3 regions of the Frankia umida genome follow, and region 3 is predicted to be linked to each of the others. Evidence: predicted binding sites of a transcription regulator. Region 3 holds the regulator's gene; each other region holds the start of a gene.
The links. Region 3 encodes LexA, which represses DNA repair genes until DNA is damaged. Its sites were predicted from a motif close to CGAACNNNNGTTCG; they were not measured.
Positions count from the first base shown of each region.

Region 1: MXD59_RS15400 (HNH endonuclease signature motif containing protein) is a predicted target of LexA. The motif match lies at 1,903-1,916, and genes of this name have one in related genera.
Region 2: MXD59_RS19675 (HNH endonuclease signature motif containing protein) is a predicted target of LexA. The motif match lies at 7,081-7,094, and genes of this name have one in related genera.

Region 1 covers NZ_JALKFT010000014.1:112,893-123,155, reverse strand. Annotated here, with positions in the region: gene MXD59_RS15405 (bifunctional 3-(3-hydroxy-phenyl)propionate/3-hydroxycinnamic acid hydroxylase) at 1-1,272, opposite strand, end outside; gene MXD59_RS15400 (HNH endonuclease signature motif containing protein) at 2,159-3,469, shown strand; gene MXD59_RS15395 (glutamine amidotransferase) at 3,486-4,196, shown strand; gene MXD59_RS15390 (nucleoside deaminase) at 4,239-4,886, opposite strand; gene MXD59_RS15385 (Rieske 2Fe-2S domain-containing protein) at 4,993-6,087, opposite strand; gene MXD59_RS15380 (alpha/beta hydrolase) at 6,541-7,395, opposite strand; gene MXD59_RS15375 (IclR family transcriptional regulator) at 7,865-8,680, shown strand; gene MXD59_RS15370 (hypothetical protein) at 8,733-8,984, opposite strand; gene MXD59_RS15365 (LLM class flavin-dependent oxidoreductase) at 8,988-10,142, opposite strand; gene MXD59_RS15360 (SDR family NAD(P)-dependent oxidoreductase) at 10,213-10,263, opposite strand, start outside.
Region 2 covers NZ_JALKFT010000024.1:19,555-29,817, reverse strand. Annotated here, with positions in the region: gene MXD59_RS19700 (biotin--[acetyl-CoA-carboxylase] ligase) at 97-1,074, opposite strand; gene MXD59_RS19695 (acyl-CoA carboxylase subunit beta) at 1,320-2,915, shown strand; gene MXD59_RS19690 (acyl-CoA carboxylase subunit epsilon) at 2,999-3,253, shown strand; gene MXD59_RS19685 (acetyl/propionyl/methylcrotonyl-CoA carboxylase subunit alpha) at 3,369-5,132, shown strand; gene MXD59_RS19680 (DUF5313 family protein) at 5,193-5,609, shown strand; gene MXD59_RS19675 (HNH endonuclease signature motif containing protein) at 5,629-6,918, opposite strand; gene MXD59_RS19670 (NAD(P)H-quinone dehydrogenase) at 7,467-8,948, opposite strand; gene MXD59_RS19665 (gamma-glutamylcyclotransferase family protein) at 9,140-9,580, shown strand; gene MXD59_RS19660 (amidohydrolase) at 9,603-10,263, opposite strand, start outside.
Region 3 covers NZ_JALKFT010000008.1:171,040-181,302, forward strand. Annotated here, with positions in the region: partial or broken gene MXD59_RS10765 (DUF6597 domain-containing transcriptional factor) at 1-379, opposite strand, end outside; gene hflX (GTPase HflX) at 642-2,102, shown strand; gene lexA (transcriptional repressor LexA) at 2,177-2,941, opposite strand; gene MXD59_RS10780 (LysM peptidoglycan-binding domain-containing protein) at 3,252-3,710, shown strand; gene nrdR (transcriptional regulator NrdR) at 4,045-4,671, shown strand; gene MXD59_RS10790 (vitamin B12-dependent ribonucleotide reductase) at 4,963-7,899, shown strand; gene MXD59_RS10795 (amylo-alpha-1,6-glucosidase) at 8,058-9,395, opposite strand; gene MXD59_RS10800 (RNA polymerase sigma factor) at 10,011-10,263, shown strand, end outside.

The sequences.
Region 1 (10,263 bases), on a different contig from region 3:
GGACGACCCGAGTATGTCGTCAAGCCGGCAGACTCGGCCGTCCTCGGTCCGGATACACGGGTTGGGCAGCACCCGCCCGGCCCAGCGGCCCCCGTCGTGCGCCCGCCGCGGCCGCGCGGCCTTCGGGAGCCGGGTCCGTGGTCGTGCGGCGCCGGAGCGCAGGGCGTGGCCGAGCCCCGGAGCGTGGGCCGCTGTGCGCAACGCGGCCCGCAGCGCGGCCGCGCGGACCGGGCTCGTCGTCTGCACGATCCGACCGGCCCGGATGGCCCGGGTGGTGATCGCGGCCACCTGGGGACGGCGCTCCCGTTCGTAGTCGTCGAGTGAATCCGGATCCCGTAGTCCCGCGAGGACCTCGGTCAGCCGCCAGGCCAGCGCGGCCGCGTCCCGGATGCCCGAGGCGAGCCCCTGGCCGGCGAACGGCGGCATCGTGTGCGCCGCATCGCCGGCGAGCAGGACCCTGCCGACCCGCCAGCGGTTCGCCATGCGGGCGTGGAACGTGTAGACCGCCGCCCGTTCCACCGCGACCGTGCCCGGGTCGATCCAGGGTGTGAGCAAGCTCGTGACGGTCTCCGGCTCGGCCATCCGCTCGGGATTCTCGCCGGGGAACATCATCCACTCCCAGCGGTGCCCACCGGGCATCGGCATCGTCACCGCGGGCCTGCGTGGATCGAGAACGAAGGCGATGTCGTCGGGTACCGGCAGCGGCTCGGCCGAGCGCGCGTCCACGACGAGCCACGGCTGGGCGAAGGTCCTGCCCACGAAGTCCACGCCGATCAGCGCCCGCACTGTGCTCGTCGCCCCGTCGCAGCCGATCACCCAGCGAGCCTGCACGACGGTGTCGTCCTCCAGGCCGACCGTCACCGCGTCGGCCCCGTCGTCGATCGAGCGCACGCCCACGCCGAGCCGGACCTCAACCGAGGGCAGCGTGGCGATCCCGGCCCGCAGCGCGGCCTCGACGGACGGCTGGTGCAGGAACACACCGACCGGAACGCCGAGTTCGGCCTGCCCCTGCCCGGCGGCGAGCAGCAGGCGGCGGTCCGGCCCGAGAAAGGTCGCCCGGGTCGACGCGCGGGTATCGGTGAGCATCTCGGCCATCCCGGGGAGCCGGACGAGCAGACGCAGCACCTCCTCGTCCAGGCCGGCGGCGCGGGGACGTGGGTAGGTGGTAGCCGCCCTGTCCACCGCGAGCACCGACACGCCCCGCTGCCCGAGAAAGGCCGTCAGCACCGCTCCCACCGGACCGAAGCCAACAACCAGGACATCCTTGATCATCGACTCCCCCTTCTTCTACGAAGAGTAGAACTTCCGTGGGGTGCTGTCAGGACCTTTCGGATGTGGGTCGCGATCGCCGGTGCCGGCGGTGGCGGTGGCGGTCCATCGGCTCGGCGGCTGGGCCGATGGACCGATGGGCGAAGTCGCTGCCTGCTCGGGGTCCAGCTCGACTGTGCGGGCTGTGGCGGTCGAGCCGACGCTTTCGTCTGGAGCCCGCGCGTTGGCGCGGTGCTTTGTGGTGTGAACCGTGTGGACTGGTCGCGCCCTGGTGCGTGTGGCGGTTGGTGTGGCCTGTCTCGACCGGGTTCTTCGCCGTCGTGTGCATGCGCGAATGTGTACTGGCTGGACTGGGTGCGGTGATGTACTGCCTGATGTTCGCTTCGAGTGCGCTCTCGGTCCATCACGCAGCCTGTCGGGTTCTGGTGAGTGCCGGCAGCGGCTGGTGGCTGGTGGTCGTGTTGTCGAGTGTCGATTTCGGGCGTGGCTGTTTCCTTGAGGATCTGGCTGGTCTTCGCGGGGCTGCTCGGGGTGGCGGGCTTGGTGTTGTGGTTGTGCGAAGTGGTGATGGCGCATCCGCTCCGCAGATTTTCCTGACGGGTCTTGTCGGGCGTTTCCGGCGATCGTAAGATTAGAACATGCGTTCGATAAAATGATGATCGTGGACGTGCCGGTTTCTTTTCCCGGCCGGTCGGTGGACGTGTTCTGCCGGCGGGCAGTGAATGTCGCCTGGAGGTGTGTCGTGGCTGGTGTTCTCAGGTGCGTGGAAGTGGCGGCGTCGCGGGTGCGGGTGGGGGGTGAGGGGTCGGATGGTACGGCTGATCTGTTGGCGTCGGCGGAGATCGATGGGAGCCGTATCGGGGAGTGGGGGCCTGGTCGTTGTCTGGAGATGGATCGTGAGATCGCGGGGGTGATCGCGCGGTGGGAGGCGGTGCGGTTGCTGGTGCGGGCGCAGTTCGCGCGGGGCCGGCCGGTGGAGGTCGCGGGTTCGTCGGCGTCGCGGGGGCGGGGTGGGCCGGTGGGTGGCGCGGGGGAGGGCGCGGATGGGTCGCCGCGGATGTTCGCGGCGTTCGCGGGTGATGAGCTGTCGTTGGTGGCAAATGTGGCGGCGACGCAGGGGTGTCGGGAGCTGGCGTTCGCGGAGCGGTGTGTGCGTCGGTTGCCGGAGGCGGTGGTGGCCCTGGCGCAGGGTGTGTTGGATGTGGGTCGGGTGGCGGCATTGGATCGGTTTACGGTGAATCTGGCGGATGGTCACGCCAGGGAGGTCCTCGGGCCGGTGCTGGGCAACGGGGGTGGCCGTCGTACGCACAGGGCGTTCGGTGCGGCGGTGAGCCGGCGGGTCGCGAAGGTCGATCCGGACGGGGCGGATCGGCGGCGGCGTAAGGCGGAGAAGAAGCGGGGCGTGGCGTTGCATCCGGAGGCCGATGGGATGGGCCGTCTGTCGGCGTTGTTGCCGGCGGAGCAGGCGCTGGCGGCGTTCACACGGATCGATGAGCTCGCGAAGCAGGCCGACGACCAAGTCGACGATCAGGGGAACGCCCAGGCGGGTGGCCAGGGGAACGGCCGGACGGATGGCCGGCGGGGTGATCAGACGGACGGTCGGGGGGATGCTGAAGGGCGGGAGAAGCGGAGTCTCGCTCAGCGTCGGGCGGATGTGCTGTTCGACCTGCTGATGGGGCGTGACCGGGGCCGGGTCAACGTCGAGATGCAGGTGATCGTTCCGTTCGAGACGTTGATGGGTCTGGCGCAGCATCCGGGCGAGGTGCCGGGTTACGGTCCGATTCCCGCGGAGATCGTGCGTGAGATGACTGCCGACGCGGGGTGCACGTGGCGGCGGGTGCTGACGGCCCCGAAGCGGGGGCAGGTCCTGGATGTGGGTGATCGCCGGTTTCCGTCGGCTCCGCTGGCCCGGTATGTCCGGGCTCGGAACACGACGTGTGTCTTCCCGACGTGTGACCTTCCCGCCACATCCTGCGATCTGGATCACACGCGGGGGTCGGCGCGGGGCGGCCGGACCGAGCCGGGGAATCTGGGGCCGCAGTGCCGGGCGCATCACCGTCTGAAGCATCAGGCGGATCGGATGCCTGCCGGTGCGGGGAAGAGATGGGATCTCCGCCAGCCGGAGCCCGGGCATTTCGTGTGGACGACCCCCGAGGAGCAGGTGTATCACGTGTACCCGGAGACGTACGCCGATTTTTAACCGGGAGAACGAGCCGATGCCCCGAACCGCGGTCGCAGTCCGCCACGTCCCCTTCGAGGACCTCGGAATACTCGGCCCGCTCCTCACACAGCACGGCTACCAGACCCGGTATGTCGATGCCGGTATCGATCCGATAGTAGAACCAGAAGTCGTCGACGCCGACCTGCTTGTCGTTCTTGGCGGGCCCATCGGCGTGGGCGATGTCGCACGGTACCCGTTTCTCGCCGATGAGATCCAGGCGCTCGGCGGGCGACTGGCGCTGGAACTTCCCACCCTCGGGGTATGTCTGGGCGCACAGCTTGTCGCCCGGGCGTTGGGAGCCCAGGTCGCGTCGACCGGTCAGGTGGAGATCGGATACGCGCCGCTGACCCTGACCCGGGCGGGGGAGGAGTCCGTGCTTGGCGCGCTCGGGGATGTTCCGGTTCTGCACTGGCACGGCGATCAGTTCACGATTCCCGCCGGTGCGAGGCACCTTGCGCGGACGCCCGGTTTTCCGTACCAGGCCTTCGAATGGGGAAACGCGGTCCTGGGGTTGCAGTTCCATCTTGAGGCCGACCACAGCCAGCTCGAGCGATGGTTGATCGGGCATGCCCATGAGCTCGCCGCGCACCGGCTGGATCCGCACACGCTTCGCGCCGACGCGCAGCGGCATGGTCCGGACCTTGCGGCCCGGTCCCGGCGGGTGTTCCACGCATGGCTCGACCAGGTGGTCGCGGTATCCCGCTGAGATGTGGGAGACGGCGGTGTGAGCAGCCGCGAATCGCCTGGGTCAGGGTGCGGCCACCGTGGCGCCACGGCGGGCGTTGTAGACGACGGCATCCTTGCGACTGCCGTACTCGGCGAAGACGGCCAGCGCCTCGTCCCGCAGAATGTCGGTACGTACGGTGATGCCGCGGCGCTCGAACTGCTGGGCCCAGTCGTCGCGCATCGGGCCCTCGTCGAAGCCGGTGAGCGTCTCGACCTCCTCGCCTTCACCGGCGATGGTGAGCATCTGGACGCCGGACCACATGACCGCGCCGTAGCACATGACACAGGGCCGCCAGTTGACCACGATCTCGACCGGGTCACCCGTGGCACTGAGATCCCATGAGCCGAGCCGGGCCTGCGCGAAGGAGAGCGCTGTGACCTCGGCGTGCATGGTCGACAGTCCGGTGGCCAGGACGAGGTTCACCCCGGCCGCGTGGATCTGTCCGGTGACCGGGTTGGCGACCACCGCCGCGAACGGTCCGCCGTGTCCCTCGACGTGGTTACGGGCCGCAAGCCGCAGGGCGAGGCGCATCCGGTCCTCGACGTCGGGAAGTGCGGCGCCGACAGCATCGACCTCGTCGTCGACCCAGCTGGGCAACGGGATGTCGAGAGCGGCGACCGGGCCCGCACCGGCAGATGCCGACGGTTCGACGGAACGGGAGTGCGTCATACGCGGGAAGCCCTTCGACGGTCTGGTGGGAGCCGGGCGGCGCCCTGATGGCTCGATGGCCTCGACGGGGACGGGACGAGGTTGTCGGGAGATGGGCGGAACTGGTTCAGGCGGTGAAGAAACGGGACAGGCCAAGCGCGCGCAGGCCCCGCCGGTAGGCGACGGAACTGCGGTCCGCGGGAATGTTCACCTCGATCCGGGGGTCCAGGGGAAGGTTCTCGGGGCGTTGCGCCTCGACGATGGTCCGGTCCTCGGCGAAGATCCGCACGTTGAAGTCGTAGATGTCCTGCGCGGGCTGGTCGGTGGCAAAGTTCTTCGCGATCGGCGCGAACATCCGGGTCTGGCGGGCGGAGACCGGAGAGGCGGCATTCATGATCGAAAGCCGGCCGTCGTCGGGGAAGTGCACGACGAGGGTGGCTGTGAACGGCAGATGGGCGTCGAAGCGGCGCAGCCAGCGGAACCCGGGCGGCGCGGTCAGTCCGCTGCCGTGGGGGAAGTTCGCGACCGTGCTCCAGTAGTCGGCGGTGAAGCCGTGCTCGGTGGGGGTCGACGTGTACTCGGGTACCTCGGTGTTGTCCGGGTCGGCGAAGCTGCCGGCGTGCACGAACGCGAAGTGCGCGACGTCGAGAAAGCCCTCGACCTGGCGGCCGGCGAAAGCGGCCAGATCGAAACTGGGACATGTCACGCGTTGGAATCCCGGATCGTCCCAGTGTGGCATGCGTGGGATGACGGGGATGGCTCGCCCCGGGGTGGTTTCGCCGGTGTGGGTGTCACCGGGGAGAGGCCGGTCGGAGTCGGGGCGCAGGCAGGTCCAGATCAGCCCGTAGCGTTCCTCGGCCGGGCAGGTCGCCAGGGCCATCCGCGCCGGGATCTTCGCGGCTGGATGTGCGGGGATGGCCACGCAGGCACCGTCGGCGCCGAAGCGCAGCCCGTGGTAGGCGCAGGCAACGGTACGGCCGTCACCCACGCCCATGCTCAGCGGCACCCCGCGGTGCGGGCACAGGTCGCGGGCGACGACCACCTGACTGCCGGCTCGGTAGATGACCAACTGCTCGTCGAGCAGGCGTACCGCGACCGGCTGGTCACCGACCTCCCGGGACAGCGCGACCGGGTACCAGTGCCGGGCAAGGATCGCCCAGTCGTCCGGATCGAAGGAACAGTCGCTGGGGGGCGCCGCCAGCGCGGCGCGGATGTCTGACATCGATACCTCGAGGGGCGTGGGCGAGTGCCTGGGCGCGCAGGCGAAGAACAGCCATCCTGCCCCGGGCGACGCCGCTGGTCGGCGCCGCCACGGTGCGGGGCCCGGTCGACTGTCCTCGGTTGGATGTCGATCGGCTGGGCGTCAACGGTGTCAGGCGCCGTGCGCGATTCGCCCCCGGACCCAGGCACGCCGGTGGACCTGCCGGCGTACGTCGAGGTGGCGGTCTCCGCTCATCCCCAGCGCACCTCCCCTGCCCTCGCCGCTGCTGCTCCCTCGCCGATGGGATCTCCCGCCGTCTGGCTCGTTGGCGGACGACCGCGTGAAGCTGGCTCGCCCACTGTCCGCCGATGCCGTTACGGGCTGGTGGCGGCCGTCGAACATCGGCGTATCGGGAGCGCGCGGCGATGGGAGGCTCAGGGGCTCAGGGGCTCAGGGGCTCAGGGGCTCAGGGGCTCAGGGGCTCAGGGGCGGCGTCGGTGTGGCGTGCGGCCTCGCGTCCGGTGGCGACGAGCCGTCGACGAAGTGGGCGATCGTGCGCAGCGCGGCGGTGGTGTCAGGATGGTCGGGCAGAACGTTGGGCCAGGTGTGCGGCAGACCGGGCATGATCCTGGTTGCTACCGGTACCCGAGCCTGCGCCAACGCGGATGCCATGCGGATCGTGTCGTCGAGCAGGACCTCGTCGGAGCTCGCGAACAGCAGCGTCGGGGGAAATCCGGTGACGTCGCCCAGAACGGGCGAGGCCAGCGGGTCGTCCGGATGATGACCTTGAAGGTACTGGTCGGCGGCTTCGCGGGCGGACGCGAGGGAGAACATTCGGTCGTGGGCGGCCCGGGACCGGTAGCTCGGCGCGGTGCAGTGCAGGTCCAGCCATGCCGAGATCAGGACCAGGCCGCGTGGCGGGGCCGTGCCGGCCCGGCCAGTCGCGATCGTCAGCGCCGCGGCGAGCCCCCCGCCCGCCGAATCACCCACGAGGATCGGTGGTCGCTTCGAGGCGGCCACGAGTCGGGTGTAGACCGACGCCGTGTCGTGGAGGGCCGCCGGGTAGGGATACTCGGGCGCGAGACGGTAGTCGACGACGACGACCTCGGCACGGGTGGCCGCGGCCAGCCGGGCGGCGAACGGCGTGAACTCGGCTGCCCGGCCCAGCCTGTAGCCGCCTCCGTGCAGGTACAGCAGGACGTCGCGGGGCTCCGGCGGGGTGCACACCACGCAGCGAACGCCCGACCAGTCGGCCTGTAACACCCGGATCTCCGGTGTCGGTGCCGGCGGTTCGAGGGCGGCGATCGTCGCACGACGGGCGGCGAGCACGGGTGGTGTCGGCCATGTCGATGCGCGTAACGGCGGCAGCGTCCAGCTGTCGAGTGGGGCTGCGCGGGACCCGACTGGGACATGGGCGGATGGGCCGGCTGCCGGGGAGAACGCCGCGTCGGGAGTGGCGGCATCAGAGAACGCCGCGGTGGGGGAGGCGGCTTGGGAAGCGGGAACGCCGCCGCCGGCGGGCCGGCCGGCACGACCGGGATGGGAAGTGGTCATCTGGGTGGGAGCAGCCTTTCCTGGCAGTCAGGCCGGTCGACCGGATCCGATGTGGGCGGCGTCCGTACAGCGGTCAGAGCGAAAAGTTTTTCGTCCACGTGAAATGGTGCGTAGCATCCGCTGGACAAGCGCGATGGCGACGACCTGCCCGGACGCCGGATGCCGGATGCCGGACGCCGAGGCAACGAGGCAACGAGGCGTCGCGGCATCGGCGCGTCGAGGCGTCGGGATGGGAGCGGGCGCGATGGCACGACCGGCACCGGCCGCCGAGAAGACGCTGAAGATCATCGATCTGCTGGTCGCGCATCGCGGTGAGCAGTTCACGATCTCCGACATCGCCCGGCGCACCGGTAGCAGCCTGGGCTCCGCCCACGCGATCCTCGCTGTTCTCGAACAGAGCGGGTATCTCGGCCGCCATCCGGTTCGCCGGACCTACGGGCTCGGTCCGGCGCTGGTCAGTGCGGGTCTGGTAGCGCTGGAGCAGCATCCGGCGATCCGGGCCGCCGCCGAGCGGATTCCGACGCTGGGCGCCGAACTGGACGCCGACGTGGTGGTCACGGCCGCGACGCCGACGGACATCGTCTTCGTGGCGGTGGGTGGGCCCGGCTCGCGGTACGGCCCCGGCTACCGGGAGGGCGAACGGGTGCCGTTGGATCCGCCGCTCGGCCTGGTGTTCATGGCCTGGGCACATCCCCGCGAGGTGGACGTGTGGCTGGCTCGCGGCCCGGCGGGGCTCGAACCGGATCGGGTCCGACTCGGGCTCGCCGCTGTCCGCGAGCGGGGGTTCGCCCTCGGCCTCGCCCTCGACCCGTCGGCCGGACCAGGATCGCTGTCTCTCACCGACAACTACGACCTGCCCACAGTGGACCCGACCCGCACGTACGACCTCGGTATGGCCTCGGCACCGGTGTTCGACGCCGATCACCGGGTGCTCGTCGCCATCACCGCGTCGGGCTTCTCGCCGGGTCTGTCCGGACGGGAGGTCCTCGACATCGGTGCGCGCGTGCGTGCCTGCGCCACCATTGTCACCAAGCAGACCCGCGGACGCCTCGCCACCTGAGTCTCCGGCTGCCCGACCAGCCTCAGACCCGCCGCCTGCCCGAACCTCCGCGTCAGCGCGCGTCTCCGCGCTCCGCGGGCTTCGCTGTGTCCGTGGCGTCCGTGGCGTCCGTGGCGTCCGTGGCGTCCGTGGCGTCCGTGGCGTCCGTGGCGTCCGTGGTGGTCGTCGGGTCCGCGGGCTCCGCGGTGTCCGGGTTCTCGGCGTTGGCGGTGGCTGCCGCCTCGAAGCCCGCCTCAGCTTCCCCCCGGGCCTGTTCCACCGCCTGGCGGTAGGCCTCCTCACGCAGCTGCGAGATCATGTCCATCGATCACACTCCTCCGAAGAGCTTTTCGTAGTCGACACGATGGCCCCGATTCTCCAGCTCCGGGATGACCTTCGTGCCGAGCAGTTCGATGCTGCGCAGCACCTTCTCATGCGGCAACGTGCCGAACTGGGTGTAGCACAGCAACTGGTCGACACCAGCCTGCTCGTACCGGAGAATTTTTTCCAGGCACTCCTCTGGCGTCCCGATGATGACCATATCCTGCTCGGTGTAGGACCGGATGTCGATGTCGCCGCGAATGGTGGGCTCCAGCAGTGGAAAGACCTGCGCTTTTTCCTCGGCCGACAGATGTGCGAGTTCCCATTCGAGGGTGAACTCGGCGAGGTTCTGGTACCACCAGCGGACCGAGTCCCACAGGCCGTAGCGGGCGGCCTCCTCGGGGTCATCCGTGCAGTGCACGAGCGTGTAGGCGCCGACCCGGTCGTTCGCGAAGGCCGGCAGCGGGGTGATGCATTCCGCCTGTCCGCGCCGGTAGGTCGCGATGTGCTCGGCCATTTTCGACACCGGCTGCATCAGGGCGAAGGACAACAGGCCAAGGCCGAGCCGGCCCGCGTTGAACGCGGACGTCTCACTCGCCGCGGCGAGCCAGGCCGGCGGATGCGGGTCCTGGTAGGGCCGGGGAGTGATGAACCGTTCCGGAAAGTCGATGCTCGGTGACTTCCAGGACAGCTTCTCGTTCGTCCAGGCGGCGATGACGAACTCGAACGCCTCCTGCCACAGTTCACGCGACCGGTCGTCCGCCGGCACGCCGAAGGCGAGCTGCTCGTTCGGGGTGGAACGCCCGGTGCCCCACTCCACCCGGCCGCCGCTGAGCAGGTCGACGGTCGCGACCTTCTCGGCGACCCGAACCGGATGCTGGAATCCGGCCGGCAGCAGCACCACGCCGAAGCCGAGCCTGATGTTCCTGGTTCGCTGCGACAACGCGGCCAGAACAGCCTCGTTCGACGGCGAGGCCGAACGTCCCTGCCGGAAGTGATGCTCGACGACCCAGGCTGTCTGGAAACCAAGGGTGTCGGCGTAGGAGATCTCCGCCAACGCCTCCTGGTAGGTCTGTTGTTCGGCTTTCTTCTGGCCGTGCGGGAAGGGCTCCGCGTATGGCCCGATCTTGGGTTGGAACTCGTACAGCAGGTCCAGTTTCATGTGGTTGCCCTCGCGATCAGCTCGGTGGGAACCGGGACGGGCGGCGGCGACACGTCGGTCGCCGGGCGCATCAGGTGGATTGACCGGTCGCGGCCAGGTAGGTCGTCTCGGAGAACTCGGC
Region 2 (10,263 bases), on a different contig from region 3:
AAACGAGATCGCCGAACCTCGCGGGCCTGCTTCCTGGCCACCCGCATCCCGCCTGACCGGCCCGCGTCCCGCTTCGCCCCCACGTTGCCGGCCCGGTCAGCGCAGGTGGACGACGTCTCCCGCGCTGAAGGGGTGGCCGTCGACGACCAGTCGCCCCTCGGCGTCCACGTCCATCGCCGTGCCGAGATGAGTCCGTCCGCCAGGCAGTTCGACCCGCACCCGGCGACCGATCGTGGCACAGACGGCCAGATAGTCGGCGCGGGCCGACATCGGGTCACGCTCCCACCGGACCAGGGCGCCGGCGAGCTCGGTGAGGAGCTCGCCGAGCAGCGTGGTGCGGTCGAGCGCGCTCGTGGGGGCGCCGCACAGGCTCAGGCTCGTCGACCGTGGTGGCAGCTCGTCGGACTGCGCGTGGACGTTCAGACCGAAGCCGATCACCGCGGCGGGCGGTATCGCCGGGGCTGGCACCAGTTCCACCAGGATGCCGGCGAGCTTCGCACCGTCAACGAGCAGATCGTTGGGCCATTTCAGCGAGGCCGTGACGCCGGTCACCCGGCGCACCGCTGACACCAGCGCGGTGCCCACCACCATCGGCAACCAGCCCAGGCGCGCCGGTTCAACCATGGGACGCACGAGCAGCGACACGGTGAGCCCGGCGCCGACCCGCGACTCCCAGCTCCGATCAAGCCGACCGCGACCCGCCACCTGCCGCTCGGCGACCAGCACATGGCCACGCGGCGCGTCCACCTGCCGCCACCGGCGGCCCACCTCGGCAAGCTCCGCCTCGGTCGGACTGGTCGGGCTGGTCTCGGTGGGTGCCGTGGCGGCGGTCTGCGCGCGGGCCACCCGCACCAGGGCGGCGTTCGTGGAGTCGATCTCGGATACGACCGTAAGCCCGAAGTCGGTGCCGGCCGCGGAGAGGAAGTCCGCCAGCCGGGGCGCATCAAGCAGCGGACGGGCCGGCGTCGCGTCCGCGATGCGCTTCGGCGCCGCGCTTACCCGGGCAGCTCCCCCGTCGGACGCGCGTGGGGCGACGGGGGCATCGGGACTGATGGCATCCGAAGGCACGTGCACCGGCACAGCGTGACAGAAGCGACCGTGCCACGCCCACCCATCGGCGGCCGCGGGCCGGGTTCTGACGGTCCCCGCCGGCAAGCCACCCCCCTAGTTGTTCCAGCACCACCGACGACAGCAAAACGCGCATACTGTGACGCGCGATACGACCGGACGGCCCTGGTCAGAGCGAAGTAGCGCAATCGATGAGATCAACTCCACATGTCTCGAGCGCGTGGACGCGCAGGGGTCGTACGCTGCGGCCTATGGCTCTTCCCGTGTCCGCTGAGGATTCCGCTCCCGACCCGCGCAGCACCGCAGGGCGACTTGCTCAACTGCGGCGTGTGAACGATGAGGCTGTCCACGCTGGATCCCAGCGGGCCGTGGATGCGCAGCATGCCAAGGGCAAAATGACGGCACGAGAGCGGATCGAGGCCTTCCTTGATCCCGGCTCGTTCGTGGAGACCGACGCGTTCGCCCGCCACCGGGCACATGATTTCGGCGTCCAGGCCAACCGTCCGTACGGGGACGGTGTCGTCACCGGCTACGGCACGGTCGAGGGCCGGCAGGTCTGCGTGTTCAGCCAGGACTTCACCGTCTTCGGCGGCAGCCTGGGCGAGGTCTTCGGCGAGAAAATCGTCAAGGTCATGGACCTGGCGCTCAAGACCGGCTCCCCGGTCGTCGGCCTCAACGACTCCGGCGGTGCCCGCATCCAGGAGGGAGTCGTCTCCCTCGGTCTGTACGGCGAGATCTTCTACCGCAACGTCATGGCGTCGGGTGTCGTCCCCCAGCTCTCCCTGATCATGGGCCCATGCGCGGGCGGCGCGGTGTACTCCCCCGCGATCACCGACTTCACTCTGATGGTCGACCAGACGAGCCACATGTTCATCACCGGCCCGGACGTCATCAAGGAGGTCACCGGCGAGGACGTCGGGATGGAGGAGCTCGGCGGAGCCACCACCCACAACTCGCGCAGCGGTGTCGCCCACTTCCAGTCCGCGGACGAGGCCGAATGCCTTGAGCTGGCTCGGGCCCTGCTGTCCTACCTCCCCTCGAACAACCTCGAGGAGGCACCGGCCTACGAGCCCGTGGACGACCTGGACGCGGAGCTCGATCCGGATCTCGACACGTTCATCCCGGACTCGCCCAACACGCCGTACGACATGCACCTGATCATCGAGCGACTCACCGACGACGGTGACTTCCTCGAGGTCCACGCGCAGTTCGCACAGAACCTGATCGTCGGCTTCGGCCGGATCGACGGCCGTTCGGTCGGCGTGGTCGCCAACCAGCCGATGCAGTTCGCCGGCACCCTGGACATCGACGCGAGCGAGAAGGCCGCCCGTTTCGTCCGCACCTGCGACGCGTTCAACATTCCCGTTCTCACGCTCGTCGACGTGCCGGGCTTCCTGCCGGGTACATCCCAGGAGTGGAACGGAATCATCCGCCGCGGCGCGAAGCTGATCTACGCCTATGCGGAGGCGACGGTCCCCAAGGTCACCGTCATCACCCGCAAGGCCTACGGCGGCGCCTACGACGTCATGGGCTCCAAGCACCTGCGGGCCGACATCAACCTGGCCTGGCCGACCGCGGAGATCGCGGTCATGGGTGCCCGCGGCGCTGTCAACATCATCTACCGTCGCGAGCTGGCCAAGTCCGAGTCCTCGGACACCCGCCGTGCCGAGCTGATCGAGGACTACACCGATCACTTCGCCACTCCGTACATCGCGGCGGAACGTGGCTACCTCGACGCCGTGATCAACCCGTCGGAGACGCGCCGTGCCATCATCCGGGCGCTCCGGCTGCTGCGCACCAAGCGTGAGTCGCTGCCGCCGAAGAAGCACGGAAACATCCCGCTCTAGGGCACGGACCGAGCGTCGCGACGACGACGCGTGCACTCCAGCGCCGGCGTTTTCGCCGGTACACGTCGAGCAGGGAGAGGAACGTGGCCCAGGACCAGGACGGGCAGCCGGATCGGCCGACGCTTCGGCTCATCCGCGGAAACGCCACTCCGGAGGAGATCGCCGCGGTGGTGGCGCTGCTGGCGGCCCAGGCGACCGCCGCCGCACCGCCGCCGCCCCCCGTCCGGTCCCCGTGGGCCGATCCCACGCAGGGCCACCGCGGACCACTCCACGTTGGAGCAGGCGCGTGGCGTCTTTCCGGGCTGAGCCCGGGTGTGCGCACCCGCGCGGGATGGTGAGCGGATGCCATCACTCACGTGACATGTCCGTGGCATCACATCAGGGTTGAACGACAGCGAGCAGCGCGGACCGACTCGCCTAACATCAGGCAGGCCGGAAGAGGACGGGAGCAGCGTGCGTAAGATCCTCATTGCCAACCGAGGTGAGATCGCGGTCCGGGTGGCTCGTGCCTGCCGCGACGCCGGATACACCAGCGTCGCGGTCTACGCGGAACCGGATATCGACGCACTGCACGTGCGTGTCGCCGACGAGGCTTTCGCCCTCGGCGGGAACACTCCCGGCGACTCTTACCTGCGTATCGACAAGATTCTGGATGTCTGTAAGGCATCGGGTGCCGACGCCGTCCATCCGGGGTACGGCTTTCTTTCCGAGAACGCCGACTTCGCCGAGGCTGTGATCGCCGCCGGCCTCACCTGGATCGGCCCGCCGCCCGAGGCCATCCGACGCCTCGGCGACAAGACCGCCGCCCGTCACATCGCGCTGGAGGTCGGCGCCCCGCTGGCACCTGGCACCGCCGATCCGGTGGCGGGAGTCGGTGAGGTCATCGAGTTCGCCAACCAGTACGGCCTGCCAGTCGCGATCAAGGCGGCGTTCGGTGGTGGCGGGCGGGGTCTCAAGGTCGCCTGGACCGCGGAGGAACTGCCCGAGCTGTTCGACAGCGCCGTGCGTGAGGCGGTTGCCGCCTTCGGCCGCGGCGAGTGCTTCGTCGAGCGTTACCTCGACCAGCCACGGCATGTCGAGACCCAGGTGCTCGCGGACACCCATGGCAATGTGGTCGTCGTCGGCACCCGTGACTGCTCGCTGCAACGGCGCTACCAGAAGCTGGTCGAGGAGGCCCCGGCGCCCTTCCTCTCGGAAACGCAGCTCGCCGCGCTCTATGACGCCTCGAAGGCGATCTGCCGCAAGGCCGGCTATGTGGGGGCTGGCACGGTCGAGTTCCTGGTCGCCCGCGACGGCATGATCAGCTTCCTTGAGGTCAACACGCGCCTGCAGGTGGAGCACCCGGTGACCGAGGAGGTCTCCGGTGTCGACCTGGTTCGCGCCCAGTTCCGGATCGCCGAGGGCGAAGCCCTCGACTTCACCGATCCCGCTCCCCGCGGCCACTCGTTCGAGTTTCGGATCAACGGTGAGGACCCGGGGCGTAACTTCCTGCCCGCGCCCGGCACCGTCACCACGTTCGTCTCACCGGCCGGCCCCGGCGTGCGGCTGGACACCGGAATCGAGAGCGGCAGCGTCATCGGGGGCGCGTTCGACTCGCTGCTCGCCAAGCTCATCATCACCGGTGCCACCCGCCAGGAAGCGCTCGAGCGCGCCCGGCGCGCCCTCGACGAGATGGTCGTCGACGGCATGGCGACTGCCCTGCCGTTCCACCGCGCCGTCGTCCGGGATCAGGCTTTCGCCCCGGATGACACTGCGGAACCGTTCCGCATCCACAACCGGTGGATCGAGACGGAGTTCGACAACACCATTCCCGCGTTCACCGGCGGCACCGACGCGGACACCACCGCACCCGAACGGCAGACCGTTGTCGTCGAGGTAGGTGGCAAGCGCCTCGAAGTGGTGCTCCCGGCCGGCCTCGGCGCCGCGACGGCCGCCACGGGAACCGGCAGGGGCGCGGCACCCAAGCGACGCTCCCGCGGGGCCGCGGCCGCGAAGGTCACCGGGGACGCGCTGACGAGCCCCATGCAGGGCACCATCGTGAAGGTGGCGGTCAGCGAGGGTGACACGGTCGCGACCGGCGACCTCATCGTCGTCCTGGAGGCGATGAAGATGGAGCAGCCGATCAACGCCCACCGCGACGGAAAGATCACCGATCTCGCCGCGGCCGTCGGCTCGGTTGTCACCAGCGGGGCTGTCCTTTGTGAGATCAAGGACTAGATGCCACCTGTTCGCCGGTCGCTGTCCTCGCTCCGCCTGGCCGCTTCGTAAGCTGCGGGTATGAGCGGCAGTGAGGACAGCCCGCCGGTGGGCGGTCGGGATGGGGCTACGGCGGTGGACGGTGCTGGCACACCAGGTGCTGGCACACACCGGCCGCCACTGACCGGCCGAATCCACTACCTTCTCGGTGGCACGTTGCCGCCGACGTACCGCGCGTGGGTCTCGCATGATCTGACCGGGCCCGGGTGGCGGGTCCGGCAGGCCATCCGCCCGCCCCTTCTTCTCCTGCCCTTCGCCGTGGTCTTCGCGCTGCTTCCCGGCCAGCCGGCGGTTCGTGGCATCGCCGTCGGGCTCCTCCTGGCCGCAGGTCTGGGTCTTGGCTTCGCCACCAGCAGCTACTTCCGCAACCGGCGCCTCGAACAGCACGGCTTCCCGCCCGTCCTCCCGCCACCGGATGACCCACAGGAAGCGGGCTGAGGCCGCCCGCCGCCCGCCACTACCTCTCTGTGTAGTTGTCAGGGTGCGTGTGGTACTCGCCCCCGGTAGGGGTCGTCCACGTCATGTGACCGGGCTCGCCCTGTTCGACGAGCCACCGCTGTCTCGCCCCGTGCTCCGACGCCTGGTCGGGCCGCTGCTTGTAGCGACCCAGCATCCGATGGTGTCTGCGGCAGAGGGGCGCAAGATTGCCGTTCTCGGTGAGCCCACCGTCGAACCAGGCCACCGTGTGATCAAGATCGCTGCTGCCCGCGGGGGTGTTGCAGCCCGGCAGGACGCACTGGCTGTTGCGCGCTCGCACATGCCGCGCCAGGGCGGCGGGCGGAAACCGGCGACGCCCGAGACCGACGAGTTCTCCGGTCTCCCGCCGGGTCAGCATCTGCCGCCAGGTGCACCGCGGGTCCTGGCTCATCTCCCGAACGATCTCCGCTGGGACGGGCCCGTATCCAGGGATCTCACCTGGGCGCTCCGCCAGCCCCAGCAGCGTCTCCACCGGGACGATCACCTGCATCTCCAGGTTGACACGGCCCAGGCTTTCGCCCATCAGCAGCGCGTACGCCACATCGAGACTGCGAGCGTCGCCGGTACCAGCCTGCCGGGCCAGCCGGTCGATGCGCGCCCACACCGCCAGCATGCGCAGCGCGGGCAGGAACATCGCCAGACGGCCCATGCCGTCGGGCTCCGTGCGTGCCTCGACGCGCCGGGTACCTTCGGCCGCCTTCTGACGCCGCGCCGCCCCATCCGGATCGACCACCAGGACCCGGCGGCGCACCGCCTGCTCGAACGCCTTCAGGCTCGGCCGGCCACCCTTGGCCAACACCGGGCCGACAACCTGCGCGACGAGCGAGCCGTCGAGTGGGGCGGTCAGCCGGTCCAACGCCACGAGACGGGCCAGATCGATCCGCCTGTCCCACAGCGCCTTCACCCCGGCGGGCAGCCGCCGTACAACCCGAACCGCGAACGCCGTCTGCCTCCCACCTTCGGAAGGTGACAGCCGCGCGCGGAGCGCGACCTCCTCGCCGACGAACTCGTCGTAGCCCCACCGGCCCGGCTCGGCCCACATCCCGCCGGCGCCGGTCTGCTCGCCGCCACCCTGCGCACCACCACCGGGCTGCTCGCCGCGCCCCTGCGACGTCCCCGCATCCACCGGAGCGGGGCGCAGCTCGGTCAGGCGCGCGCGGACCAGCAGGCGCTCCGCTTCCGCCCGCGCCACCCGCCGCCCGACCTCCTCATCCCACGCGAGACAGTCCACATCCATCAGATCCGCCACCCGGCGACCGCCGACCTCCACCGATGCCAACCACGCCCGCTCCTCCTCATCCGACGCTGCTGGCGCCGCACGTGTTCCCGTCACCATCACAGCCCCCATTCAAAAGATGACGACAGCAGATACCGGACCACAGAAACCGGAAAGAGAGAGCCGGCACAAGGACCGGATTCCAGACTCGATGATCGAACGTACATTCGAATAGTAGATGCCGACCGGCCGCCTGGCAACCCCCGATCACACTTGAGGCTATGCACGCGACTCCATCTGACACTACGACCACAGCACCAGCGGCAATCCAAATCCTGGCCGTCCCACACGGCCCGACTGCAAGTTCGAGGAAATGGCGACCACACGGTCGAGGGAAATGGACTCCAACCGATGGTGGATCTCAGGGAAAATCTCGCCTATGCTGAGGAGGCCATCGGATAACCAGCATGGCGCCACGCCCAGCTCCGCCATGCTGGCTGACGATGATGTGCACCACCCGCGCTTCTTCAGGAGCCCCCACGGCCCTTCAGGACCCAGTGCGGTTCTTCAGGAGCCAGGACTACAGGCGCCCAAGCCACGCCTCAGGAAGGGTTGTCGAATCCAGCAAAGAAGTCACGTGGTCGCAGGACCCGCGCCGCTTCGGTGATCGAGCCGGAGAGCGAAGGATAGATGGAGAACGTATGGGCGATCTGGTCGACCGTGAGCCCGTTTTCAACGGCAAGAGACACGGAGAGAATGAGCTCGGATGCCCGTGGCGCCACGATGACACCGCCAAGAACACTGCCGCTTCCGGGTCGACAGAAGAGCTTGACGAAGCCGTCCTGGATACCCATCATCTTGGCGCGGGGGTTTCGCGAAAGTGGCACGGTGGTTACTTCCGCGGCGACCGCGCCGGCGTCCTTCATGACCTGGCTCATGCCCACGGTCGCGATCTCGGGCTCGGTGAAGATGTTCGAGGAGACCGTTCCGAGCCGCAGCGGGCTTACCGCCTCACCGAGTGCGTGCCACATGGCGATTCGGCCCTGCATGGCCGCGACCGAGGCCAGTGGCAGAACACCGGTGCAGTCGCCGGCGGCGTAGACACCGGGTACCGAGGTACGCGACATCCGGTCGACACCGACGTGGCCACCCGGCCCGAGCCGCACACCCACGTCAGTAAGGCCAAGATCCCGCGTTCTCGGCACGGAACCGACGGCCATGAGAGCGTGGCTACCTGCAACGGTCCGACCATCAGAAAGCTCGACGATGACTCCGTCGCCTATCCGCCGCACCGAGGAGGCCCGTGAACGATTGAGCACCTCGATTCCCCGGCGGACAAACACGTCTTCGATGACCCGGGCCGCGTCGAGGTCCTCACCCGGCAGGACCCGATCTCGGGAGGACACCAGGGTGACCTCCGCGCCCAGAGCCCGGTACGCGCTTGCGAACTCGGCGCCGGTCACCCCGGAGCCGACAACGACGAGATGCTCCGGAATTTCCTTGAGGTCGTAGAGATGACGCCAGGTAAGTATCCGCTCACCATCCGGCTGTGCGCTGGACAGGATTCGGGGTGCGGCACCCGTCGCGACAAGCACGACGTCGCCCACAAAGGTCTCACCGTTGCTCGCCTCGATCGCATGCGGGCCGACGAGGCGACCGGTGGCGTGCACGATCTCGACCTTCTCGCGTTCGAGTCGCCGCTCGATGTCCAGGGACTGCGCCTTGGCGAGTTCCCGGACCCGCTCGTAGACCTGCACGGGGTCGACTCCGACCACCTCGGGTGGAGTGAGAGCGGGCGTACCCGAATCCGAGCCGCTCGGCATCCCCCAGGCGACCGCCGGGCTCGAGGTGTCCGCAGTCACACCGGGACCGTGCGGGCGGATACCCAGACCCGGAGCAAGTGCGAGATTTGTCATGGTCTCCGAGGTCGCGATGAGCGCCTTCGAAGGAACGCAGTCCGTGAGCACACAGGCGCCACCGATGCCGTCCGAGTCAACAACTGTCACGGAGGCGCCCAGGGATGCCGCGACCAGTGCCGCCTCGTAGCCCCCTGGACCTCCACCGAGAATGACAATGCGTGTCACGAGCCCTCCGATCCCGACCAGTCCTGCTCTTATCTTCCCCCTCCTGGATGGCACTGCTCCTCCTGGTACGGACAGCTCCGTAGGATCGCAGGCGGAGTCTCCGCGGGGAGAGTGCCGTAGATCGCGAAGGTTCCAGTACCGACCAGCAACCTGTAGCCCTGGCAACGCACCGTCACTCCCGAGAGACCACAATGACCTTGTACGCGGCATACGCCGGCAACCTCGATCCGGCGCAGATGAAGAAACGGACGCCCCACTCGCCCGTTACCGGAACCGGATGGATCAACGGGTGGCGGTTGACCTTTGGCGGCGAGGACGTCGGGTGGGACGGCGCCCTCGCGACCATCGTCGAGGCGCCGGGCGCGCACGCCTACGCCCTTCTCTACGATCTTGATCGTTATGATCTGGAGCGGCTTGACATCTGGGAGGGAGCGGACACCGGGCTCTACACCCGCATCCGTGTCCGCGTGCACACCCTTGACGGCGAAGCCCTCGCCTGGACGTACGTGTTGAACTCCTACGAGGGCGGGCTCCCGTCCCTCTGGTACCTGAACATGATCGCAGACTCGGCGGAGAAGGCTGGTGCGCCTGCCGACTACGTCAGCGAGCTGCGTTCCCGGCCGACCGCGTAGCGCGGTCGCGGCGAGGGGGTACTCAGCCGGTGGCCGGCGGCCGATGGCGCCGCAGCAGCTCGAGGGCGGACCCGGCCAGCAGGCGCACCCCCACGCCGATGGCCCGCTCGTCCACGTCGAAGGCGCCCTGGTGAAGATCGTAGGTGGGTCCGCCGGGCACACGGGTACCCAGCCGGGCCAGGGCGCCCGGGACGTGGTTGAGATACCAGCCGAAGTCCTCGCCGCCGAGTGACTGCGCCACCGTGGCCGAGGCGCCGTGCCCCAGCGAGACATCGACGACCTGCTGAAAGACGTCGACGACCTGGGCGCTGTTGACCACCGGGGGCACGCCGCGGCGGTAGTCGACCACGATCTGCGCGCCATACGGGGCGACCAGCTCCTCCGCGAGCCGGGTCACCAGCTCCGGAACCGCATCCCAGGTCTCCCGGGACAGGGTGCGCAGGGTGCCGCGCAGCTGGCCGGAGCGTGGGATGGCGTTGGCGACGGTACCAGCCTGGATCTGCCCCCAGACCAGGGACAGTGCTGACCGTGGATCGACCAGGCGCCCGAGCGCGGCCGGCAGGTCTGCGGCCAGACGCACCATCGCGTAGATCAGGTCCACCGTGTTCTGCGGGCGCGAGGTGTGGCCACCTGGCCCCGCCAGGGTGATCTCGAGAGCGTCGGCGGCCGAGGTGATCGGACCG
Region 3 (10,263 bases):
GCGGCGGCCCGGCGGCGGCGACCTGGTCGGCGAGCCGCCGGGCCGGGCCGTCGCCCCACAGCGCGGCCAGGTCGATCCGGCCGTCGCGCAGCGCCGCGGCCGGGGTGCCCAGCCGGGCCGGACCGTGACCGGGATCGAACCGGACGCCGACGTGGTGGACCCCGGATGCCCAGGGCACGACGGTGGCGGCCGTATCCGGACCGGCGACGATCAGCCGGCCATCCGAGCTCCAGATGATGTCGATGCCGCCGTCGGGAAGCACCCGGTGCGCCTCGCCGACCTGACCGCCCGGGCCGGCGTGGATCGCCCGATCGGGCCGGTCCGATCGGGCGATCCAGACGGTGGCCGGCAGCCCGACGGCGCGGCGCTCGCGATACACGAGCCCGACGCTACGCGCCATCTCGGCCGACCGGCGGCTTAGCACAGAGCATCGACCGGGATCGAACACCGCCGGAGATCCGCCCGAAACCATTCGCGATCGCCGCGTCGGCGTGGGACCCTGGCAGACGACGGAAGGACGACCGCCGCCCGCGGTACGCGGGTCGCGCAGCCCCTCCGATGGTCGCCGCACACGCGCGTGACCTGGCCAAACGAAGCGACGCGGAATGCCGCGGCAGCGGGCCGCGTTGAGAACGGATGGTATGACACTTCCTGCCGACGCCCTGGATGCGTCCACTATGGACAGATCACTCATCGAACTCGCCGACGACGATACGGCGGCGCTTTCTGGTTTCTTCGCCGATTCGGGTGATGGTTTCGACCTGGCGGATCGCGTGGCTCTGCGCCGCGTGCCGGGCCTGGCGACCGAACTCGAAGATGTCACCGAGGTCGAGTACCGGCAGCTCCGACTGGAGCAGGTCGTGCTCATCGGGGTGTGGACGTCGGGCTCGCTGCGGGCGGCCGAGGCGTCCATGGCGGAGCTCGCGGCCCTGGCCACGACGGCGGGTTCGGCCGTCCTCGACGCCCTCGTGCAGCGCCGCGACCGGCCGGACGCCGCGACCTACGTCGGCTCGGGCAAGGCGCGGGAGCTGGCCGAGGTCGTCGCCGCGACCGGCGCCGACACGGTGATCTGCGACGGTGAGCTCACCCCGGGCCAGCTCCGCCAGCTCGAGGAGATCGTCAAGGTCAAGGTGATCGACCGTACGGCGCTGATCCTCGACATCTTCGCCCAGCACGCCACGTCCCGAGAGGGCAAGGCGCAGGTCGAACTCGCCCAGCTGCAGTACATGCTGCCGAGGCTGCGTGGCTGGGGTGAATCCATGTCCCGGGCCGCCGCCAGCGGCGGTGGTCGGGCACCGATCGGTACCCGCGGCCCCGGTGAAACCAAGATCGAGACGGACCGGCGTCGGCTGCGGGCGCGGATGGCCCGGCTACGTCGTGACCTGGCCGAGATGTCGACCGTGCGGGAGACCAAGCGTTCGTCGCGGCGCCGCGGCGAGGCGCCGTCGGTGGCGATCGCCGGCTACACCAACGCCGGCAAGTCCTCGCTGCTCAACCGGCTCACCGGTGCCGGAGTGCTGGTGGAGGACGCGCTGTTCGCCACCCTTGACCCCACCGTGCGCCGGGCGACCCTGCCCGACGGGCGGGCGTTCACCCTGACCGACACGGTCGGGTTCGTCCGTCACCTGCCGCACCAGATCGTCGAGGCGTTCCGCTCCACTCTGGAGGAGGTCGCCGATGCCGATCTCATCCTGCACGTGGTCGACGGCTCCGCCGCGGATCCGGCCGGGCAGATCTCGGCGGTGCGGGAGGTCCTCAACGACATCGACGCGGGCGGCGTACCCGAGCTGATCGTCGTCAACAAGGTCGACGCGGCCGAACCGACGGTGCTGGCCGAACTGCGCCAGCTCGCCCCGGACGCGGTGTTCATCTCCGCGCGCACCGGAGACGGCCTCAACGCGCTCGTCGAGGCCCTGAGCCTGCGGGTGCCACATCCGGACGTGGAACTCACGGTCCTGCTCCCGTACACGCGGGGTGACCTCGTCTCGCGGATTCACGCCATCGGCGAGGTTCTGAGTCAGGAACACACCGGTGACGGCACGCGCCTGACGGCTCGGGTCTCACCGGCGCTCGCCGCGGATCTCGACATGTTCCGCGCCTGAGCGGGGGCCGGGCACCCCGGCTTTGACCTCCACCCGAACTGGCCGGCCGCCCCCAGGCGGCCGGCCATCGCCCGTCAGACCCGGCGCAGCACCGCGACGATCCGGCCGAGGATGGACGCGCCTTCACCCGGGATGTCACTGAAGCTCGGGTTCTCCGGGTGCAGCCACACCTTGCCGTCGCGCACCCGCAGGCGCTTGACCGTGGCCTCGCCATCGATCATGGCGGCGACGATCTCGCCGTTGTCCGCCACCGGCTGCTGGCGCACGACCACCCAGTCGCCGTCGCAGATCGCCGCGCCCACCATCGACTCGCCGACGACCCGCAGCAGGAACAGCGTGCCCTCGCCGACGATCTCCCGCGGCAGCGGGAAGACGTCCTCGATGGCCTGCTCGGCCAGGATCGGCCCACCTGCGGCGATCCGCCCGAGCACGGGCACGTACGTCGCCTGCGGATCGCTGGCGGCACCGGGGGCGGCCGGCGCCTCGCCGGGGAACGCCGGCACCACCGTCGCGGCGCTCCCACCGCCACCGGCGCGGCGCGGGCGGTCGGCGCCGAGCACCTCCATCGCCCGCGGCCGGTTCGGGTCGCGCCGGATGTAGCCCTTCTCCTCCAGCATCTTCAGCTGGTGCGCCACGCTGCTGGTACTGGTGAGCCCGACGGCCTCGCCGATCTCCCGCACACTGGGCGGGTATCCGCGCCGCTCCACGGCCGCCCGGATGACCTCGAGCACCTTGCGCTGCCGGGGGGTCAGTCCGGGCGCGTCCGCGGGGTTGTCCGGGAAGGGCCGCACGTTGCCGCGGGCACCGCCTCGGCGCGTTCCCCTGCTTTGGGTGGTCATCGCTTACCGCTCTCCTCGTCGCATACCGCGTAGTGGCCGGATGGCAACCCCGGATCGCGGACCGTGATTCCACGCGATCGCCGGTCACCTGGGGTGCCCAGCCTCGCCACGGCGTGCAGTGTCCGCGACCGGGGGGGATCGTCCGGTCCACACCTGATCGTCTTGACGGTAACCGGACGGTCGCGGAATCTCAAACGTCTGTTCGAGCGTGTCTCTTCCTCTCCCCGCGGGTCCGTGTCACAATCGACCAGTAGTTCGATCGAACGGGAGTTCGTAACCGGCTCCTGTCCGCTCGCTCCGGGAGGTTGTCGTGAGTGTGGACCACGCGACACGGGTCGTCGATCTGGCGGTGGTGCGGGCCCAGCGGCGCGGTGGCGCCGGCGGGTGGGCGTGCCATCCGTCCATGGGGTTCCGGGGCACGGTGGGGGCTTCCGGAGCCGTGGCGGCATCCGGGGTCGTGGCGGGTTCCCGGGTCGGGGGTGGCGCCGAGCCGCCGCTGCGGCTGACCCGGCGGGGTCGGGTGGTCGTCGTCGCGGTCATCGCGTTGTGTGTCGCGGCCGCGCTCATGGTGATGGTGCCGCGTGCGTCGCTGGTGCGGGCGGATGAGCCGCGGCGCGGGCATCTGGTCGTGGCGGGGGAGACCCTCCGGGAGATCGCCGTCGCGCTCGATCCCGATGCCGACACCGGGGTCGTGGTCGACCGGCTGATGCGGGTCAACCACCTGTCCTCGCCCGATCTCGTGCCCGGTGAGTTCCTGCTGCTGGAATGAGGTCGGCGCGGTCGCGAACGCCGGCTGGAGCGGGCTGTGTCAGTCGTGGTGGGGCGTGGCGGCCGGGTACCCCCGACGGGTCGAACACCCTGAGTCCTCGGCCTGGCGGCCGGCCGGTTGTCGCGGTGACCTGCCGGTATCCCACGGTCCCGGCCGGCGCGGCGGTGCTCGCGGACGGTTGCGGACCATCCGCGCACGGGTGTCCCAGCGTGGCACTGCGGGGGGTTGTTGCCCCAGTCATGGTGTGGTGCGCTAGGGTTGGGCACAACATCTGGTGCGTCGAGGGTGGCGTCGAGGGTGGTCGTGCCGGTCCGGGCTGAGGAGGCGTCAACGCGTGCGGTGCCCGTTCTGCCGGCATCCGGACAGTCGCGTCGTCGACAGTCGGGAGGCCGAAGAAGGCTCGGCGATCCGCCGGCGGCGTTCCTGCCTGTCGTGCGGGCGTCGGTTCACGACGATGGAGGAGGCCTCGCTGCGGGTGGTCAAGCGCAGCGGGGTGGCTGAGCCGTTCAGCCGGGCGAAGGTGGTCGCCGGCGTGCGCAAGGCCTGCCAGGGCCGACCGGTGCGCGATGACGATCTCGCCCTGCTCGCGCAGCGCGTGGAGGACGCGGTGCGCTCCGCGGGCTCCGCGGAGGTTCCCGCCGAGGCGATCGGCCGGGCGATTCTCGGCCCGCTGCGGGAGCTCGACGAGGTGGCTTACCTGCGGTTCGCGTCGGTGTATCTCGCCTTCGAGTCGCTCACCGACTTCGAGAACGCGATCTCGGCGTTGCGGGCGGAGACATCCACCTCCCGCCGCGAGGCCGCCCACCCGGCCAGTCCCGCCGAGCCGGCGGGCGAGGGTCCGTTCGGCGTGGGCTCGTCCCGTTCCGCGCTCCATGGCACCGGCCCGAACGGCGCCGGCCCGCCGGGCGGCGGCGCGCGGGCGCCCGGTCCCCTGATCGAGGTCGCGGCCGAGCACGGCTGACCGCGCCGCGGCCCGCATCGCTCGTACCTCGAGTTCTGGAAGCACGACCTCGCCACGCCGGTCCGCCCCGGTGAGTTCTGGGACGACCTGACCCCGCCGACGTGGATTTATCCCGTATGCCCCGATTCGCCATGCCGCTACGGCCCGCCCGTCCGGGGATGCCGGCCGAGTAGCCGCCGCGGTCGGTGGTGCGCGGGCATCTCAGACACAGCGCGGCCGCCGCGTCATGGCGAGCCGGCCCGCGCCGAAAAGCAGTGCGCCGACGAGCACAAGAACACCACGAGGAGCGTCATGACCGAAAGCCGCGGCACGAAGGCGAGCAAGGCGGCGGCCAGGCCGTCCGGGCTGAGGATCCGCCGTTCGCGGACGACCGCCGGGGTCCATCCGTACGACGAGGTCACCTGGGAGTCCCGGGACGTCGTCATGACCAACTGGCGGGACGGCTCGGTCAACTTCGAGCAGCGCGGGGTGGAGTTTCCCGACTTCTGGTCGGTCAACGCCTCCAACATCGTGACAAGCAAGTACTTCCGCGGCGCGATCGGCACGCCGGTCCGGGAGTCCTCGTTGCGCCAGCTCATCGACCGGGTCGTGCTCACCTACACCGCCGCCGGACGGGAGCACGGCTACTTCGCCAGTGACGCCGACGCCGAGATCTTCGAGCACGAACTGGCCTGGATGCTGCTCCACCAGGTCTTCAGCTTCAACTCGCCGGTCTGGTTCAACGTCGGCACCTCGGCACCACAGCAGGTGTCGGCCTGTTTCATTCTTTCGGTCGATGACACGATGGAGTCGATTCTCAACTGGTATCGGGAAGAAGGCCTGATCTTCAAGGGAGGGTCGGGGGCGGGGCTGAACCTGTCGCGGATTCGCTCGTCGAAGGAGCTGCTTTCCTCGGGGGGCACCGCGTCCGGGCCGGTGAGCTTCATGCGGGGCGCCGACGCGTCGGCCGGGACGATCAAGTCGGGTGGGGCGACCCGGCGGGCCGCCAAGATGGTCGTGCTGGACGTCGACCATCCGGACATCGTCGAGTTCGTCGAGACGAAGGCCCGGGAAGAGGACAAGATCCGGGCGCTGCGCGACGCCGGCTTCGACATGGACCTCGGTGGGCGCGACATCGCCTCGGTGCAGTACCAGAACGCCAACAACTCGGTGCGGGTCACCGACGAGTTCATGAACGCCGTCGTCGACGGTCAGGACTTCGCCCTGCGCGCCCGGCTGGACGGCCGCACGATCGAGACGATCGACGCGAGGAAGCTGTTCCGCACGATCGCCGACGCGGCCTGGGGCTGCGCCGACCCGGGCATCCAGTACGACGGCACCATCAACGACTGGCACACCTGCCCGGAGACGGGCCGGATCAGCGCGTCCAACCCGTGCAGCGAGTACGTCCACCTGGACAACTCCAGCTGCAACCTGGCGTCGCTGAACCTGCTGAAGTTCCTGCGCCCGGACCGGACGTTCGACGCCGACGCGTTCGTCGCCGCCGTCGAACTGATCATCACCGCGATGGACATCTCGATCTGCTTCGCGGACTTCCCGACGCCCGAGATCACCACGGTCACCCGTGCCTACCGGCAGCTCGGTATCGGCTACGCGAACCTGGGCGCGCTGCTTATGGCCAGCGCCCGGGCGTACGACTCCGACGGCGGACGGGCGCTCGCCGCGGGGATCACCTCGCTGATGAGCGCCACCGCCTACCGCCGTTCCGCCGAGCTCGCCGCCATCGTCGGCGCCTACGACGGGTTCGCCCGCAACGCCGACGCGCACCGTCGGGTCGTGCGCAAGCACGCCGCCGCGAGTGACACCGTCCGCGCCGCGCACGGTGAGGACACCCGCGTGCTGGCCGCCGCGTCGAGGGAGTGGGCGAAGGCACAGTCCGTCGGTGACAAGCACGGTTGGCGCAATGCCCAGGTCAGCCTGCTCGCCCCGACCGGCACCATCGGTCTCGCGATGGACTGCGACACCACCGGTATCGAGCCGGACCTCGCCCTGGTCAAGATGAAGAAGCTGGTCGGCGGTGCCAGCATGCGCATCGTCAACCAGACGGTGCCGGCGGCGCTGCGCGCCCTGGGATACACCGAGGAGACCATCGAGGCGATTGTCGAGTTCATCGCCGAGCACGGGCACGTCGTCGACGCCCCGGGTCTGCGCCAGGAGCACTACGAGGTGTTCGACTGCGCGATCGGCGAGCGGGCGATCTCCCCGATGGGGCATGTCCGGATGATGGCCGCGGTGCAGCCGTTCCTGTCCGGTGCGATCTCCAAGACGGTGAACATGCCCTCGACGGCCACCGTCGAGGAGGTCGAGGAGATCTACCTCGCCGGCTGGCGGCTTGGCCTCAAGGCCCTGGCCATCTACCGTGACAACTGCAAGGTCGGCCAGCCGTTGACGGACGTCAGGGGCGCCAGGCGGGACGCGGCCGCCGCCAGCGCCAGCGCCGCCGCGTCCGGGACCGGTGCGGGCGCCGTGCAGGCGGCACCCGTCGCCCTCGCGGCCGACGTCGAGTACCGGCCGGTGCGCCGCCGCCTGCCGAAGACCCGCCCGTCCCAGACGGTGTCGTTCGCCGTCGGTGGCGCCGAGGGCTACCTGACCGCAGGCTCCTACCCGGACGACGGCCTCGGCGAGGTCTTCATCAAGATGTCGAAGCAGGGCTCCACACTGGCCGGTGTGATGGACGCGTTCGCCATCGCGATCTCCATCGGCCTGCAGTACGGCGTGCCACTCGAGGCCTACGTCAGCAAGTTCATCAACATGCGCTTCGAGCCCGCCGGCATGACCGACGACCCGGACGTCCGGATCGCCCAGTCGATCATGGACTACCTGTTCCGTCGCCTGGCCCTGGACTACCTCGACGCCGACCATCGCGCCGAGCTCGGCATCTCCACCGCCGCCGAGCGCACCCGTGCCGTCGCCGGCCAGTACGGCGCCTCCGTCGTCCCGGCCGCTCCCGTCGACGAGGCCCCGACCGCGGTGGCACCGGAAATCGTGACCGAGGCTCCGTCCACCACCCCGACCACCCCGACCGCGCACAGCAACGGGGTGGCGCACGCGAACGGGCACGGGCCGGAGTACGTGGCCCGGGAACTGCGTCTCGCTTCGCCCGGTGAGTCGCTGATCGCCCAGACGGTCGTCGACGCCCCGCTGTGCTTCACCTGCGGTGTGACGATGCGCCCGGCCGGCAGTTGCTACGTCTGCGAGCAGTGCGGCTCCACCAGCGGCTGCAGCTGAGCGCTGCCTGTCCTCGCGCGGCTGCCCGGGGCCTGTCCCCGGGCAGCCGATCCTGACGGCCGACCAGCGTCATGTCCGGGCCGTCGCGCCGCCGGGTCGCAGCAGTGACTCGGCGGGGCCGACCTGTAGAAAAACGCTCAGACCTGCGGGTGGGCGAGTCAGCGCTGGGTGGCGAGCAGGTCGATGAGCAGGGCGGCGGTCCAGGAGAAGCGGTTGCTGCCGGCGCCGGAGCCGTCCAGGGGGGAGTAGTACTCGTACATGGCACCGGACGCGGCGATCACGTCGACGGTGTTGCGGCGCAGGTCGTCGGCGGCGTCGAGGCGGCCGTAACGCTCCAGGCCGTCGGCGATCAGCCAGTTCATGTTCACCCAGACCGGGCCCTGCCAGTAGCAGCGAGGCAGGAAGGCCGGGTCGTCCACCGGGACGCTGGCCACACCGAACCGCGACCAGTACCGAGGCGAGCTGATCATCTTGACCATCGCGTCGACCCGGTCGTCGGGAACGACCCCGGCGTACAGCGGTAGCAGGCCGGCGATCGTCTCGTGCCGCAACAGTGTGTGGGTGCGAAAGTCGCGGCTGTAGTAAAGCCCGTCCACGGCCAGTTGGCTGATGGCCTCGCGGGAACGGCGGATCGAGCGGCGCAGCCGGGGCGGGATGACCTCGCCGATCTCCGCCGCGATCGTCGCCAGATGCTCGTTCGCCCGGACCAGGATCGCGTTGAACGCCACGTCCTGTACCAGTGGGACGATGGTGCGCCGGATCTCGCGGAAGTTGTAGTGGGATCGGCGCAGCTCGCGCACGATCCGGTAGAGCGTGAACAGGTCGCCGGAGGTCAGCCGTTCGTCCGGGGGGACCTCCTTGGAATCGCGGCGCAGCGCGTCGAGCGCGTCGTCGCCGTTGACGCGGCGCAGTACCCGGACCCCCAGTGGTGCGGCCGGGCGGGTGATCTCCATCCAGGTCGGGGTGTTGTCCATCCCCGACTCCCAGGAGTGCACAAGCGCCACCAACCCGTCGTCGTCCGGGTCGCGCTCGTCGTAAAGCCACTGGTGAAAGCGCAGCAGCCCCGGGTAGAGCGCGCGGTAGAACGCGGCCCGCTGGGAGCCGGTCATCACCTCGCCCACCCGCACCGCCGCCTCGGCGATCATCGGTGGCTGGGTGACGCCGGTGCTCTGCATGCCGCCGGCCGTCGTCGTCACCCGGTCGCAGCGCCAGCGCTGCGGGCCGGCGTGGTAGAAGTCCGTGGTCTCGGCGAAGATCACGTGGGGGATCATGCCGCTGGGCCACTGGCCGCGCAGCAGCGACAGGATCTCGGCCGCGGCCCGGTCGGGGTCGAGATGGCGCAGCCCGATCGCGATGAAACACGAGTCCCAGAGCCACTGGTGCGGATACAACGTCGGCGATGGCCGGGTCACGTCGCCGAGGTCGTTGCCGCGCAGCACCGAGACCGCGGTCTCGCGTAGCGCCGCCAGCTCTGCCGGGAGGCTGGGTGCAACCATCGTGTGAGAGTAGCCGTCACACCCTGTGCACCTTGGTAGGCCGCCCCGGGTGTGGCCCGCATTACCTGGGCGGGTGCGGACCGTGGCCGGTTCGGGTGGCGCCGCCGACACGCCGACGACATGCTGAGACCAGACGGTCGCGGGACGACACCGGGACAGCGGCGGGACAGTTTTGGGACGGTGCGAGGGCGCGCCCGGGTGGGGGTCGCCGTCCGGGGGAGTTGTCGGCACCTTGTGGTGGGGCGCACGCGCCGGAGCGGCTCGATGGCGGTAGCGAACCGGAAATGTGGCGCGCGCGGCAGTCGCCGTAAATTTCTCGCCATCCGTAATTATGGGACTACTCTTCGTTGAAGATGTGGGGTCGCGACGGGGGTCCGGGCACGCAAGACGGTCAAGATAGTTCGCTGAACACGCCACACGAGGGGATCTGACAGGTAGTCTTCGCGACAGCGGGTTCAGCGTCTCGAAGGCCAGGGTCTACACTGCCGGTAGGCCCGGCGATCGCTGATGTCCGGGTGCGCCCTGCACAGGGAATGGTTCCGCAGCATCGTTCGTTGCCTCCCTTGTGCACGGAAACAGACGTCCCACCCGCACCGACCATCGGATTTGCCACTGATGACGCTGCCTGCCCTGGACCTTGCCGAGCGTACCGACGAGAACCGCCCGCGTAGCCCGCGGCGTACTCGCCGGTCCGCCACCTCTGCCCGTACCTCTACCAGCCGCTCTCTGGCGGCCGTGTCCGATGACATCGACGAGCTTGACGTGAGCGCGGTCGCCGATGTCATCGCGCGCGGTCGCGAGGCCGGCGAGATCAGTCGTTCCGAGCTGAGGGACGCCCTCGAGGCCGCCGACATCGGCCTCGAGCTGC